DNA from 4 places in the Pseudomonas sp. NPDC079367 genome. Region 2 is predicted to be linked to each of the others. Evidence: predicted binding sites of a transcription regulator. Region 2 holds the regulator's gene; each other region holds the start of a gene.

Region 1 (3,208 bases), on a different contig from region 2:
CGGTTATGCGCGGATTCCCGCCAACCCCACAGGTTATGGGTCAGACCCGGAACTGGCGCAGCAGCCCGTTGAGCTGTTCGCTCAGTTGCCCAAGCCGCAGACTGGCCGCACTGGATTGCTCCGCCGCCAACGCCGTGCTGTGCGAAAGGCCGGCCGCCTGGGTGACGTTCTGATTGATGTCTTCAACCACATGCGCCTGCTGCAACGTGGCGCTGGCGATCGAAGCATTCAGGCCATTGAGATTACGCAACGCCTGGCCAATTGCATTGAGACTCGCACCGGCCAGTCCCGCCTGTTCAATGGTCAATTGCGAGGCCTTGCTGCTGTCGCCGATCACCTTCACCGCAGCTTCGGAGTGATTCTGCAGGCGCTCGATCATCGACTGGATTTCCGCTGTCGACTTCTGCGTGCGCTGGGCCAGCAAGCGCACCTCATCGGCCACCACGGCAAATCCGCGTCCTTGCTCACCCGCACGCGCCGCCTCGATCGCGGCATTGAGCGCCAACAGGTTGGTTTGTTCGGCAATCGAGCGAATCACTTCCAGCACGCTGCCAATTTGCGTGCTCTCGGCCGCCAGCGTGCGAATCACTTCCACCGCCTGATCGATCGTGCCGGACAACTTGTCGATCTGTTGCAGGCTGCCGTCAATGTTGATCTGCCCCTGTTGCGCCTGCGCTTCGGCATCGCGCATTTCTGCGGCGGCGTGTTCGGCGTTTTTTGCCACGTCCTGCACGCCGTAAGTGACTTCGTTGATCGCTGTGGCCACCAGTTCCATCTGCTGCGATTGCTGCTGACTGCGCTCTTGCGCCTGCGAGGCGTCGTTGCCCAGGTCACTGGAAGACTGGCCCAAGGCGCTGGCTGAAACCTGCAAATCACCGATGACTCTGCGCAACTTGGCGGTGAAAGCGTTGAAGTGATGAGCAAGCTCAGTGACTTCATCCTTGCCATGGGTATCGAGGCTGCGGGTCAGGTCGCTCTCGCCGCTGGCGATGTTGGCCATCGCATTGACGGTCTCCTGCAGCGGACGAACGATGCTGCGGGCGATGAGAATCACCAGCAGCGCCATGATCAGCGCAATCGCCAGACCGATTGCCGAGGCCTTGATCATCTGCCCCTTGAATTCGGCCTGCACATCGTCGACGTATACGCCGGAACCGATCACCCAACCCCACGGCTCGAACAGTTTCACGTACGAGGTCTTCGCTACGGGATCCGTCGCCCCCGGTTTCGGCCAGCGATAATCAACCATGCCGGCACCTTTGGCCTTGGCGATAGCGACCATTTCATTGAACACCGCAAAGCCGTCCGGGTCGCGGATCGCCGAGAGATTCTGGCCTTCGAGTTTGGGATTGGTCGGGTGCATGACCATCACAGGCGTGAGGTCGTTGATCCAGAAATAATCGCTCTGGTCGTAGCGCAGGCCACGGATTGCGGTCAGCGCCTGCTTTTGCGCCGCATCCCGGGTCAGGGTGCCGGCGGTTTCCAGGCCATGGTAATAGGTCAGCAGCCCGCTGGCGGTCTGCACAACGTGTTGGGTTTTCTGCGCCTTGGCGTGATAGAGGTCGTCGTGGATCTGCTTGAGCATCAGCACGCCCAAGGTCAGCAACATGACCACTGCCACAATCAAGATGAGCCACAAGCGTCGGCTGATCGACACACTGCGCAAGCTGTTCATAACGCTGTCACTCCGGATTCTTGTTCTTGTAATAAATGATCGCCAGCATCCAGCCGCAGCTGAGTGCTCGGGACTGCGCCAGCCAAGCCACGTCGCGCAGGGAGCGCTATTAAGGCTTGTCTGTTAGGATTTCGGCCCCGCGCGCGAAAACCTGAACCCGGTTTTGATATTTCACGGAATTTTTACTGATTCGTGTGGATCCTGTGCGCGCGCAATCGCTACAGCTTTTACCGGCTACGCTGGACGCAGTGAACGAAAAAATACTATCGGGGCATGCCTCGCGCATCGCTCTCTGGGGGATTGATGGATCTTTGGACCGCCTTGCAGGCACTGATTCTAGGAGTTGTAGAAGGGCTGACGGAGTTTTTGCCCATTTCGAGTACCGGACACCAGATCATCGTCGCCGACTTGCTGAATTTCGGCGGCGAACGGGCCATGGCGTTCAATATCATCATTCAGCTCGGGGCGATTCTCGCGGTGGTCTGGGAGTTTCGCCGCAAGATCCTCGACGTGGTCATCGGCCTGCCGACCCAGCCCAGCGCTCGGCGTTTTACGGCTAATCTGCTGATCGCGTTTTTGCCCGCCGTGGTGCTCGGAGTGATCTTTGCCGATCTGATCCACGAATACCTGTTCAACCCGATTACCGTGGCGGCAGCGCTGGTCATTGGCGGGATCATCATGTTGTGGGCCGAACAGCGCCAACACGAAGTGCATGCCGAAACCGTCGACGAGATCCGCTGGACCGATGCGCTGAAAATCGGTTTCGCGCAGTGCCTGGCGATGATTCCCGGCACCTCGCGCTCTGGCTCGACGATCATTGGCGGCCTGCTGTTCGGCCTGTCGCGCAAGACCGCCACCGAGTTTTCGTTTTTCCTTGCCATGCCAACCATGGTCGGTGCGGCGGTGTATTCGGGCTACAAATACCGCGATCTGTTTGTGCCGGCCGATTTTCCGGTGTTCGCGATTGGTTTCGTCACCGCATTTGTCTTCGCCATGATTGCCGTGCGCGGCTTGCTCAAGTTCATTGGCAACCACAGCTACGCAGCGTTTGCCTGGTACCGGATTGCCTTCGGCCTGTTCATTCTGGCGACCTGGCAGTTCGGCTGGGTGGACTGGTCGGCAGCGAAGGCATGAGTGATTCCCGCATGCGCCGCCCGCAAGGACAACCTTCGGGTGGGCGCCTTCAGCAGGTGAAGTTGAAGCTTGTGGTGCTGCTGGTCGTCTGTGCGCTACCGCTGTTCGGCTCGCTGTCGATGTGGCTGAGCGGCCTTTCACGGGTGCCGCTGGCGGCGTACGGCGCGGTCAGTGTGCTGGCGTTTCTTCTGTACTGGGCCGACAAGCGCAAGGCCCGCGCCGATGCCTGGCGCACCCCGGAAAACATCTTGCACGCGGTAGAGCTGGCGGGCGGTTGGCCGGGTGCGCTGATCGCGCAGCAAGTATTTCGGCACAAGACCCGCAAGGTGTCGTTTCAGATTCTGTTCTGGGTGATTGTGCTGCTGCACCAGGTGTTCTGGATTGACCAGATTTTTCTCG
Region 2 (3,208 bases):
TGCTCCTAACAGGTCTAAAAACCTAAACTTCAAAATCCAAGGCTGGATAGCAAATCGTCCACATCGTCCTGACCGGACACAACGTCTTCTCGTTTATCGGCATGAATCTGCGGACCTTCACCCTGCGAGAGATGTTTTTGTGGATCTTTTTCAGCAAGCATTGCGGCGCGGTCATGTTCGATGCCCGCAAAGCGGTCGACCTGACTGGCCATGAGCACGAGTTTGAGCAGATTGCTTTCGACTTCGGTGACCAGTTGGGTCACGCGCTTGATCACTTGACCTGTGAGGTCCTGATAATCCTGAGCCAGCAGGATGTCGTTGAGGTTGCTCGACACCGCACGGTTGTCCGTGCTGCTGCGTGACAGAAAACCGTCGACCCGGCGCGCCAGTTCGCGGAACTCTTCAGCCCCGACCTCGCGACGCATGAAGCGGCCCCAATCGGCGCTCAAGGTCTGCGCTTCATCAGCCAGACTGTTGACCACCGGCGTGGCGCTTTCCACCAGATCCATGGTGCGGTTGGCCGCGGCTTCCGTCAGCTTGACCACATAGCCCAGGCGTTCGGTGGCGTCGGTGATTTGCGACACTTCCTCGGCCTGCGGCATGTGCGGATCGATCTGGAAATTGACGATCGCACTGTGCAGTTCACGTGTGAGCTTGCCCACTTCCTGATACAGGCCGCGGTCACGGGTCTGATTGAGCTCATGGATCAGTTGCACCGCGTCGCCGAACTTGCCTTTTTCAAGGCTCTCGACCAGTTCGACCGCGTGTTTTTTCAGGGTCGATTCGAAATCGCCCTGTGATGATTCGTTATGCTCCATAGCTCCCCCGCGCATTCATCAGCCGATGCGTTCGAAAATCTTCTCGATTTTGTCTTTCAACGCTTGAGCCGTGAAAGGTTTGACTACGTAACCGTTCACACCGGCCTGAGCGGCCTCGATGATCTGCTCGCGCTTGGCTTCAGCAGTCACCATCAACACCGGGAGGTGCTTGAGTTTTTCATCGGCGCGCACGTGACGCAGCAGGTCGATACCGGTCATGCCCGGCATGTTCCAGTCCGTTACCAGAAAGTCGATGCTGCCGCTGTTGAGCACCGGAATGGCAGTGGTGCCATCGTCGGCCTCGACGGTGTTGGTGAACCCAAGATCGCGCAGCAGGTTCTTGATGATCCGCCGCATCGTTGAGAAGTCATCAACGATGAGGATTTTCATGTCTTTGTTCAATTCGACCTCCAAGCAGTCTTAAACGCGCCCAGCACCTGGACACGCCACTTCAATCAATCGGCATAGCACTCGAAGTTTGTCTGGAGCACAACGGATCGAGACCGGCGCCGTTCATCACCGCACCAGCCTCGTTTCGCAGTGTCCCCACACTGCCTTCAGCGCGCTCGCCACTCCCCCAAACGCCCCCGCAAACGGGCCGCGCACTGGCTGTGTAACTGGCTGACCCGCGATTCACTGACGCCAAGGACTTCACCGATTTCCTTGAGGTTCAGCTCTTCGTCGTAGTACAGCGCCAACACCAGTCGCTCACGCTCCGGCAAATTGGCAATCGCGTCCGCCAGCGCCGCCTGGAAGCGTTCATCTTCCAGATCGCGTGACGGCTCCATATGAGCACTGGCGCCATCCTCGTGCAGCCCTTCGTGTTCGCCGTCCTGCAACAGGTCGTCGAAACTGAACAAGCGACTGCCCAGGGTGTCATTCAGAATCCCGTAGTAATCGTCGAGACTCAATTGGAGTTCGGCCGCAACCTCGTGATCTTTAGCGTCACGACCGGTTTTAGCTTCAATCGAGCGAATCGCGTCGCTGACCATCCTGGTATTACGGTGAACCGAGCGTGGCGCCCAGTCCCCTTTGCGCACTTCGTCGAGCATCGCGCCGCGGATTCGAATGCCCGCGTACGTTTCGAAACTGGCGCCTTTGCTGGCGTCGTATTTGGTCGAGACTTCGAGCAGACCGATCATCCCAGCCTGGATCAGGTCCTCGACCTGCACACTGGCCGGCAGGCGTGCCAGCAAGTGATAGGCAATGCGCTTGACCAGTGGCGCGTAACGCTCGATCAATTCGTATTGCGCGTCACGCGCCGACTTTTTGTAAAGATTCATGCCACTGGCGGTCATATCACAGGCCCTGCGGTTTGCTGCACGAGACGCTCGACGAAAAATTCCAGATGACCGCGCGGGTTCGCCGGCAGCGGCCAGGTGTCGACCTTCTGGGCGATAGCCTTGAAGGCCAGCGCGCACTTGGAACGGGGAAAGGCTTCGTAGACGGCGCGCTGCTTCTGCACCGCTTTGCGCACGCTTTCGTCGTATGGCACGGCGCCGACGTATTGTAGAGCGACGTCGAGAAAACGATCCGTGACCTTGGTCAACTTGGCGAACAGGTTGCGCCCTTCCTGCGGGCTCTGTGCCATGTTGGCCAGCACGCGGAAGCGGTTCATGCCGTAGTCGCGGTTGAGCAACTTGATCAGCGCGTAAGCGTCGGTGATCGAAGTTGGCTCGTCGCAGACCACCAGCAACACCTCTTGCGCTGCGCGCACGAAACTGACTACCGAGTCACCAATACCCGCAGCGGTGTCGATCACCAGCACGTCGAGATTGTCGCCGATGTCACTGAACGCCTGGATCAGGCCGGCGTGTTGCGCCGGGCTCAGGTGCACCATGCTCTGCGTGCCGGAGGCCGCCGGCACGATGCGAATCCCGCCCGGGCCCTGCAACAGCACGTCGCGCAGTTCGCAGCGGCCTTCGATCACGTCGGCCAGCGTGCGTTTGGGGGTCAGCCCCAGCAGAACGTCGACGTTCGCCAGACCGAGGTCGGCGTCCAGCAGCATGACCCGACGGCCAAGCTCTGCCAGCGCCAGCGACAAGTTCACTGACACGTTAGTCTTGCCGACGCCACCTTTGCCGCCGGTCACCGCGATCACCTGTACGGGATGCATGCTGCCCATGTTATTTCTTTACCTTGTCTTGCATAGACGGAGGCCACATTACTGGCTGCGCGTTCCCGATGGGAACAATGCGTGGCAGACCATCGATGTAGGTACAAAAACTGTTCATGAATACCTCAGCCAACCTGCTTGGTCGGGCTGTGATAGATATCAGCGAACATGTCAGCCATGGCTTCTTCGCTGGGTTCTTCCTGCATTTGCACGCTGACGGCGCGGCTGACCAGTTGATGACGGCGCGGCAGATGCAGATCATCCGGAATCCGTG
Region 3 (3,208 bases), on a different contig from region 2:
CATGATCTGGATGCGCAAGCCGTTCGGCGTGATTTCGAAGAGGATCTGATCCTTGAATTTCTGCAGTTGCGGGTTTTCGTCGACCTTGTTCTGCAGTTCCTGCAGCAGCAGCTCAAGACGCTCCTTCTCGACCTGCTCGGCCATGCCCTCAACCTGATCGGTGTCGACCGTGACCTTGTCCGGCTGCGGCTGCGACTTCACTTCCGGATTAAGAGTGTTTTCCGGCGCCAGAGTCGGCGTGCCACCGAGATCGATGATGTACGGCGTGCCGCTTTCGGAGAAGCCGACCGGGTCCTTGAAATAACCGGCGATGGCGATCTTCTGTTCCGGCGTGGCGGTGGACAGCAGCCACAGCACCAGGAAGAACGCCATCATCGCCGTGGCAAAGTCGGCGAAGGCGATTTTCCACGCCCCGCCATGGTGCCCGGCGGCAATGCGCTTGACGCGCTTGACGATGATCGGCTGATTATTTTCCATGACTTAACGACCGCGAACCGCTTGTTCCAGCTCGGCGAAGCTCGGACGGTGCGCCGGGTACAGAACCTTGCGCCCGAACTCGACCGCCAGCGACGGCGGCATGCCGGACGCCGAAGCCACCAGCGAGGCCTTGATGGCTTCGTAGACGTTCAGCTCTTCCTTGGCGTCGTGAGCAAGAGAATGCGCCAGCGGGCCGAAGAAACCATACGCCGCGAGAATACCGAAGAAGGTACCGACCAGTGCCGCGCCCACGTGCAGACCGATCGATGCCTGGTCGCCCTCGCCCAGCGAGGCCATGGTCACCACGATACCGAGTACCGCCGCGACGATACCGAAACCGGGCATGCCGTCGGCAATGCCATTGACCGCGTGCGATGGGTGCTCGAGGTCTTCCTTGAGGCTGTACAGCTCCATGTCGAACAGGCCTTCGAGTTCGTGCGGAGCCATGTTGCCGGAGGACATGATGCGCAGATAGTCGCAGACAAACGCAGTCATGCGTTCATCCTTGAGCACGGCCGGGTACTTGGCAAAAATCGGGCTCGCGGCGGCATCTTCGATGTCGCCCTCGATAGCCATCATGCCTTCGCGGCGGCTCTTGTTGAGGATCTCGTAGATCAGCCCGAGCACTTCCAGATAGAACGTGTGGGTGAAACGCGAACCGAACATGCTCAAGGACTTCTTGAGCACGTGCATCGTCATGTAACCGGGGTTGGCCTGGAGGAAAGCGCCGAGGGCCGCACCGCCGATGATCATCACCTCGAAGGGCTGGATCAGGGCGGCAATCTTGCCGTGGGAGAGCACGTATCCGCCGAGCACGCTCGCGAATACGACGATGATGCCGATAATTTTAGCCATAGGTAGAAAGTACTTACTGAGTCGGGTTCAAGGTCATATTCGGAAGTTAAAAAATCTCTTCTTCTACTTATCGGCAAAACTGCGCCAGACTATAGCCAGTTCAGGCGAAAAGCCAATTTAGCCCATGCCGGGCGCGTCTACAGTCAGTGAAGATCTCGTCCAGACATGGCTAATGAAACGAACATTCCATCGGTAAAACCGAGCACCCTCCAGGCTTGGGTCAAGCTGCTCGACAGCGTCCCCCTGCCCGTACCGCAAGAGGCTCACGACAAAGTCTGCCGGGCGATCCGCGACAATCGCAGCTCGCTGCGCGACATCGCCGATCTGATGCAGGACAGCCCGGCGCTGGCCTTGAGCATCATCCGTGAGGCGAATCGTCACACCCACGGCACCATGGCCGCGCCAGCGGAAAATCTTGAGGTGGCAATCAATCGCCTGGGCCTTGCGCGTACCGAAGAATTGCTCGCGCGCCTGCCTGCGCAACCGCACCGGCAGATCCCCAGGGCCTTGCGCCAATTGCAACTGATCAGCCAACACGCGACACAGCAGGCCAACGGTTTTTTTGCCAGTCGCCTGGCGCGGTTGTGGCAGGACATCCATTGGGGCAGCCTGCTGTTCCTGTCTCCGCTGTGGCCGTTGGCACTGACCTATCCGCAGTTGCTCGAAGAGTGGGAGCTGCGGGTGATTCACAAGGGCGAATCGGCGCGTGTGGTCGAAAAGCAATTGTTCGGCGTGCGCCTGTTGAAGATTGCCGAAGCACTGGTCCAGGCCTGGCACCTGCCGATCTGGGTCGAGCAAGGCTACAAATTGCTGCTCAGCGAGCAACGCGAACTGGTCAAGGTATTGCGCATCGCCCGCGACAGCGAACACCCTTTGCGGCAGCAAAACCGCCTCGACGACGACCCGACGCTACGGCGTTGGCTCAACCAGCCGGCCAACACTGTGCTGCTGGCCAACGGCCTGGCACTGTCGGCGCAACAGGCCTGGGACAGTCCGCACAGCAACCGCTGGCAGTACCTGACGAGCCTGTATCTGCAGATTTCCATGGATCAAGTGCAGCAGCAGTTGCACCAGCAAGCGGCGAACAGCGCACGTCAGCACGCAATGCCTGATTTGTGGCACCCGGCGGTTTCGCTGATCTGGCCGTGGGGCACCCGTCGCTTGCCGGCCGGCATGCTCCCGGCAGCAGCGCCGAATGCAGATGATCTGGGCCAATGGCGTCGGCAATGTGCCGAGCTGCTCGCCGAGCCCAGCCGTTTCACCAATGCCATGAGCCTGACCGTCGCCGCCCGCGAGGCTCTGGTAGCGAGCGGCATGCGCCGGGTGATGATTCTGATGGCTGACCGCACGCACACGACCCTGCGTGTACATCAAACTGCCGGCCTGCCGAAGGATGCAGCGGCGTTGAGCTTTGTCGTCAGCCAAAGCAAGGTCCTGCAGCGCCTGCTCGCTCAGCAGGCGCAGGTGCGCATCACGCCAGAAAACAACGCCCAATTCTGTGCCTTGTTGCCCGCGAGCCTGCGCACGCTGTTTCGCGGTGAACACCTGTTTCTGCGTTCATTGGTCAACAATGGCCGGGTGATCATGATCGTCGTCGCCGATCAGGGCGGCGGGCCGTTCGCCGACATCACCGTGCAGGCCTTCGGCAAAACCGCGCAGTGCGTCGAAAAAGCCCTGCACAGCTTTAGCAGCCGCGGCCAATGAGCCTGCGCTACAATCCTCCCCTTTGTGCTCTGGAGACCTCACATGTCTGACTTCTCTGGCTTGCCGCTCGTCATTGAGCCGAGCGACCTGCTGCCGCGTCTGGAGTCCCCGGAACTGATTCTGGTAGATCTGACCAGCCCTGCCCGGTATGCCGAAGGTCACTTGCCCGGCG
Region 4 (3,208 bases), on a different contig from region 2:
ATCAATGCGTAGTTGAGCAGAAAGTTGGCCACGGTGCCGGCGAGGCTGATGACCATCACCGGCGTCGCCCGGCCGATTGCGCTGGTAAAGCCGCGCAGGGCCATGAAGCTCAGATAACCCGGCAGCGCGAAGGGCAGAGCGATGAGGAATTGCCCGGCGGCGTCGACGTTGGTTTCGGTCTGGCCGAACAGCAGCAACACCGGTTTGAGGTTCCACAGCAACAGCCCGGCGCCGAGCGCCATCAGCCAGGCCAGCCACAACCCGGCCTGCGTCAGGCGCGCGGCGCCGATGATGTCGCCAGCACCCTGACGGATGGCCACCAGCGTGCCAACCGCTGCAATCACGCCAATGCAGAAGATCGACACGAACGAGTAGCTCGCCGCACCGAGGCCGCCGCCGGCCAGCGCTTCTGGACTCAGGCGCGCCATCATCAGAGTGTCGGTCAGCACCATCAGCATGTGCGCCAACTGCGAAGCAATCAGCGGCCCCGCCAGCCGCAAAATGGCCCAGAGTTCGGTACGCACAGGATGCTGCATGGTCATCACCACCCAAATATCAGAGGGAACAGAAGAGCATGGATTCTCGGCGCTTGGCAGGCTTTGCACAAAGGGATAAAAAGGATGGGTGGCATGAGTAATACTCATCCTGAAACCTCTTGGCCACATTGGTCATATCCCCGTTCCTGGAGCTTTGCGTATGTCCCGACGCCTTCCGCCGTTGTATGCCCTGCGCGCATTCGAAGCGGCAGCGCGACACAGCTCGTTCACTCGCGCAGCAGAAGAGCTATCGATCACCCAGAGCGCGGTCAGTCGGCACATGCGCACCCTCGAAGAACACTTCGCCTGCCGGCTGTTCCATCGCAGCGGGCGCAACCTGCAACTGACCGAATCGGCGCGGCTGCTGTTGCCCGGGATTCGCGAAGGCTTTGCCGCCCTTGAACGCGCCTGCAATACCTTGCGTGCCGAGGACGACATCCTGCGCATGAAGGCGCCTTCAACGCTGACCATGCGTTGGCTGCTGGCGCGGTTGAGTCGCTTCCGCCACTTGCAGCCAGGCAATGAGGTGCAGCTGACCAGTGCGTGGATGGACATCGACTCGGTGGATTTCAACAACGAACCTTTCGATTGTGCGGTGTTGCTCAGCGATGGGCATTTCCCGCCGGACTGGGAAGCGAGCCTGCTGTTTCCCGAGGAGCTGATTCCGGTCGGCGCGCCGAACCTGCTCAATGACAAACCCTGGGACGTGGCGCGCCTGGCGAGCGCCGAACTGCTGCATCCGACCCCGGATCGCCGCGACTGGCGCAGCTGGCTGGAGCGCATGGGCCTGTCTAATCAGGTATCGCTGAAGGGTGGGCAGGTATTCGACACCCTGGAGCTGGGCATGATCGCGGCGGCGCGTGGCTATGGCGTTTCCATGGGTGATTTGTTGATGGTTGCCGAAGATGTTGCGCAAGGTCGCTTGAGTCTGCCATGGCCGACTGCCGTGGCCAGTGGCCTGAATTATTATCTGGTGTGGCCAAAACCGCGTCCGGGAGGTGAACGTTTGCGCCGTCTCAGTGACTTCCTGCAAGGCGAAGTCCGCGCCATGCAATTGCCGGCGGTAGAGCGCTTGAGCTGAAACGTTCGAGCCGGCACAATGCCACTACTGCGCCATACCCTCGCAAAGTGCTCAAGTATTCGGTTTCAGCGCCGACTACGAGCTTGTGGAACCGTCGTGCCGGTTTCGCGCTACCCCAATTATTAGAATATTTTCCGGGCAATTACCGCGATCAGGGAGGATTCGGTGGCTCGGCCAGGAGCTGTTCATGTCTCAACCTCGTGCTCGGATCGCCTCGCAGTTGGGCCTCGCCCTCGCTGTCATACTGGCGATAGTCATCAGCGGCAGTACGGTGTTCGCTTTGCGTTCGCTGGATTCCGCCAACCTCGCCACCCGTGAAGAGCACCTGGCCAGTGAGGCCCGGCTGCTGGCCGACCAGCTCAGTACCTTCCACGGCACGCTGCGCGAAAGCACCCTGCGCCTGAGCGGGCTGTTTGAAAAGCGCTTCGGCAGTGGCCTGAGTGTGCACCCGGACCAACCAGTGACCGTGGCCGGCGTGCAGACCCCGGGCCTGCACCTTGGCAACGAGGTGCTGAACAACAACTTCAAGGAAGTTGACGAGTTCAAGCAGATGACCGCCGGCGTGGCCACGGTATTCGTGCGCAGCGGCGACGATTTCATTCGTGTCAGCACCAACGTCAGCAAACAGGACGGCACCCGTGCCATCGGCACTGTGCTTGATCATGCCAACCCGGCGTACGCCAAGTTGATGGCGGGGCAGAGTTATGTCGGCCGCTCGCTGCTGTTCGAGCGCTACTACATGTCCCAATACACGCCGGTGCGCGACGCGGGCGGCAAGATCATCGCCGTGCTGTACGTCGGTTTCGACTACACCGATGCGCAGAACGCGCAGTTCGCCAATCTCAAGCGCTTCCGCATCGGCCAGACCGGCTCGCTGGCCTTGCTCGACGAGCAGAACAAATGGCTGGTGCCGATTGCCGGCGTCGAAGCACTGGATCAAGCCGTGCCAGCCATCAACAGCCTGGTGAAAACACCGGGTAAAGGTGAGTTCTGGAGCGACAATGGCGAAGACTTCTACAGTATCGCCGTGCCGTTCGAGGGAGGCCCGTGGTCGGTGGTAGCGAGCATGCCGAAAGCCGAGATCCGCGCGGTGACCTGGAGCGTCGGTACGCAACTGGCGATCGGCAGCCTGCTGGCAATGATGCTCGCGGTCGGTTCTGTGGTCTGGCTGCTGCGCAGCAAACTGGCGCCACTGAGTGATCTGGTACGTCAGGCCGAAGCCTTGGGCGCCGGTGATCTGAGCGTGCGTCTGAACGTCTCGAGCCACGATGAAATCGGTCAGCTGTCCCGCGCGTTCAACCAGATGAGCCAAGCGCTGTCGACCATGGTCGAGCACATCCGCCGTGCCTCCGAAGAGGTCAACAGCCGTGCGCAGGCGCTGTCCGGTTTGTCCGGAGGTGCTTATGAAGGCATGGAGCAGCAGTCGGGCGAAATCACCAGCATGGCCGGCGCTGTAGAAGAGTTCAGCGCGACGTCGCTGAACATCGCCGACAACATGGGCGCGACGCAGCGCCTGGCGCAGGAAAACGCTCAGCAAACGCAGATTGGCCGCAGCTCGATGGAAGAAGCGTCGTCCTCGCTGGAGCAGATC

Evidence for each region. The regulator FliA, encoded in region 2, starts transcription of late flagellar genes. The targets are predictions, from matches to a motif close to CTAAAGTTTNNNNNNNNNNNGCCGNTAA.
Region 1: a site for FliA is predicted at 1,804-1,831, ahead of ACIGDJ_RS01150 (methyl-accepting chemotaxis protein). Genes of this name have one in related genera too.
Region 3: a site for FliA is predicted at 1,400-1,427, ahead of motA (flagellar motor stator protein MotA). Genes of this name have one in related genera too.
Region 4: a site for FliA is predicted at 1,668-1,695, ahead of ACIGDJ_RS25275 (methyl-accepting chemotaxis protein). Genes of this name have one in related genera too.

What each region holds. Positions count from the first base shown of each region.
Region 1 covers NZ_JBITTW010000001.1:276,181-279,388, reverse strand. Annotated here, with positions in the region: gene ACIGDJ_RS01150 (methyl-accepting chemotaxis protein) at 41-1,675, opposite strand; gene ACIGDJ_RS01145 (undecaprenyl-diphosphate phosphatase) at 1,979-2,809, shown strand; gene ACIGDJ_RS01140 (DUF1294 domain-containing protein) at 2,806-3,208, shown strand, end outside.
Region 2 covers NZ_JBITTW010000027.1:45,000-48,207, reverse strand. Annotated here, with positions in the region: gene ACIGDJ_RS19430 (protein phosphatase CheZ) at 30-818, opposite strand; gene ACIGDJ_RS19425 (chemotaxis response regulator CheY) at 837-1,208, opposite strand; gene fliA (RNA polymerase sigma factor FliA) at 1,376-2,116, opposite strand; gene fleN (flagellar synthesis regulator FleN) at 2,113-2,943, opposite strand; gene flhF (flagellar biosynthesis protein FlhF) at 3,060-3,208, opposite strand, start outside.
Region 3 covers NZ_JBITTW010000023.1:62,915-66,122, reverse strand. Annotated here, with positions in the region: gene motB (flagellar motor protein MotB) at 1-477, opposite strand, end outside; gene motA (flagellar motor stator protein MotA) at 481-1,332, opposite strand; gene ACIGDJ_RS18030 (HDOD domain-containing protein) at 1,498-3,036, shown strand; gene rhdA (thiosulfate sulfurtransferase) at 3,079-3,208, shown strand, end outside.
Region 4 covers NZ_JBITTW010000048.1:4,515-7,722, reverse strand. Annotated here, with positions in the region: gene ACIGDJ_RS25285 (NorM family multidrug efflux MATE transporter) at 1-536, opposite strand, end outside; gene ACIGDJ_RS25280 (LysR substrate-binding domain-containing protein) at 697-1,617, shown strand; gene ACIGDJ_RS25275 (methyl-accepting chemotaxis protein) at 1,805-3,208, shown strand, end outside.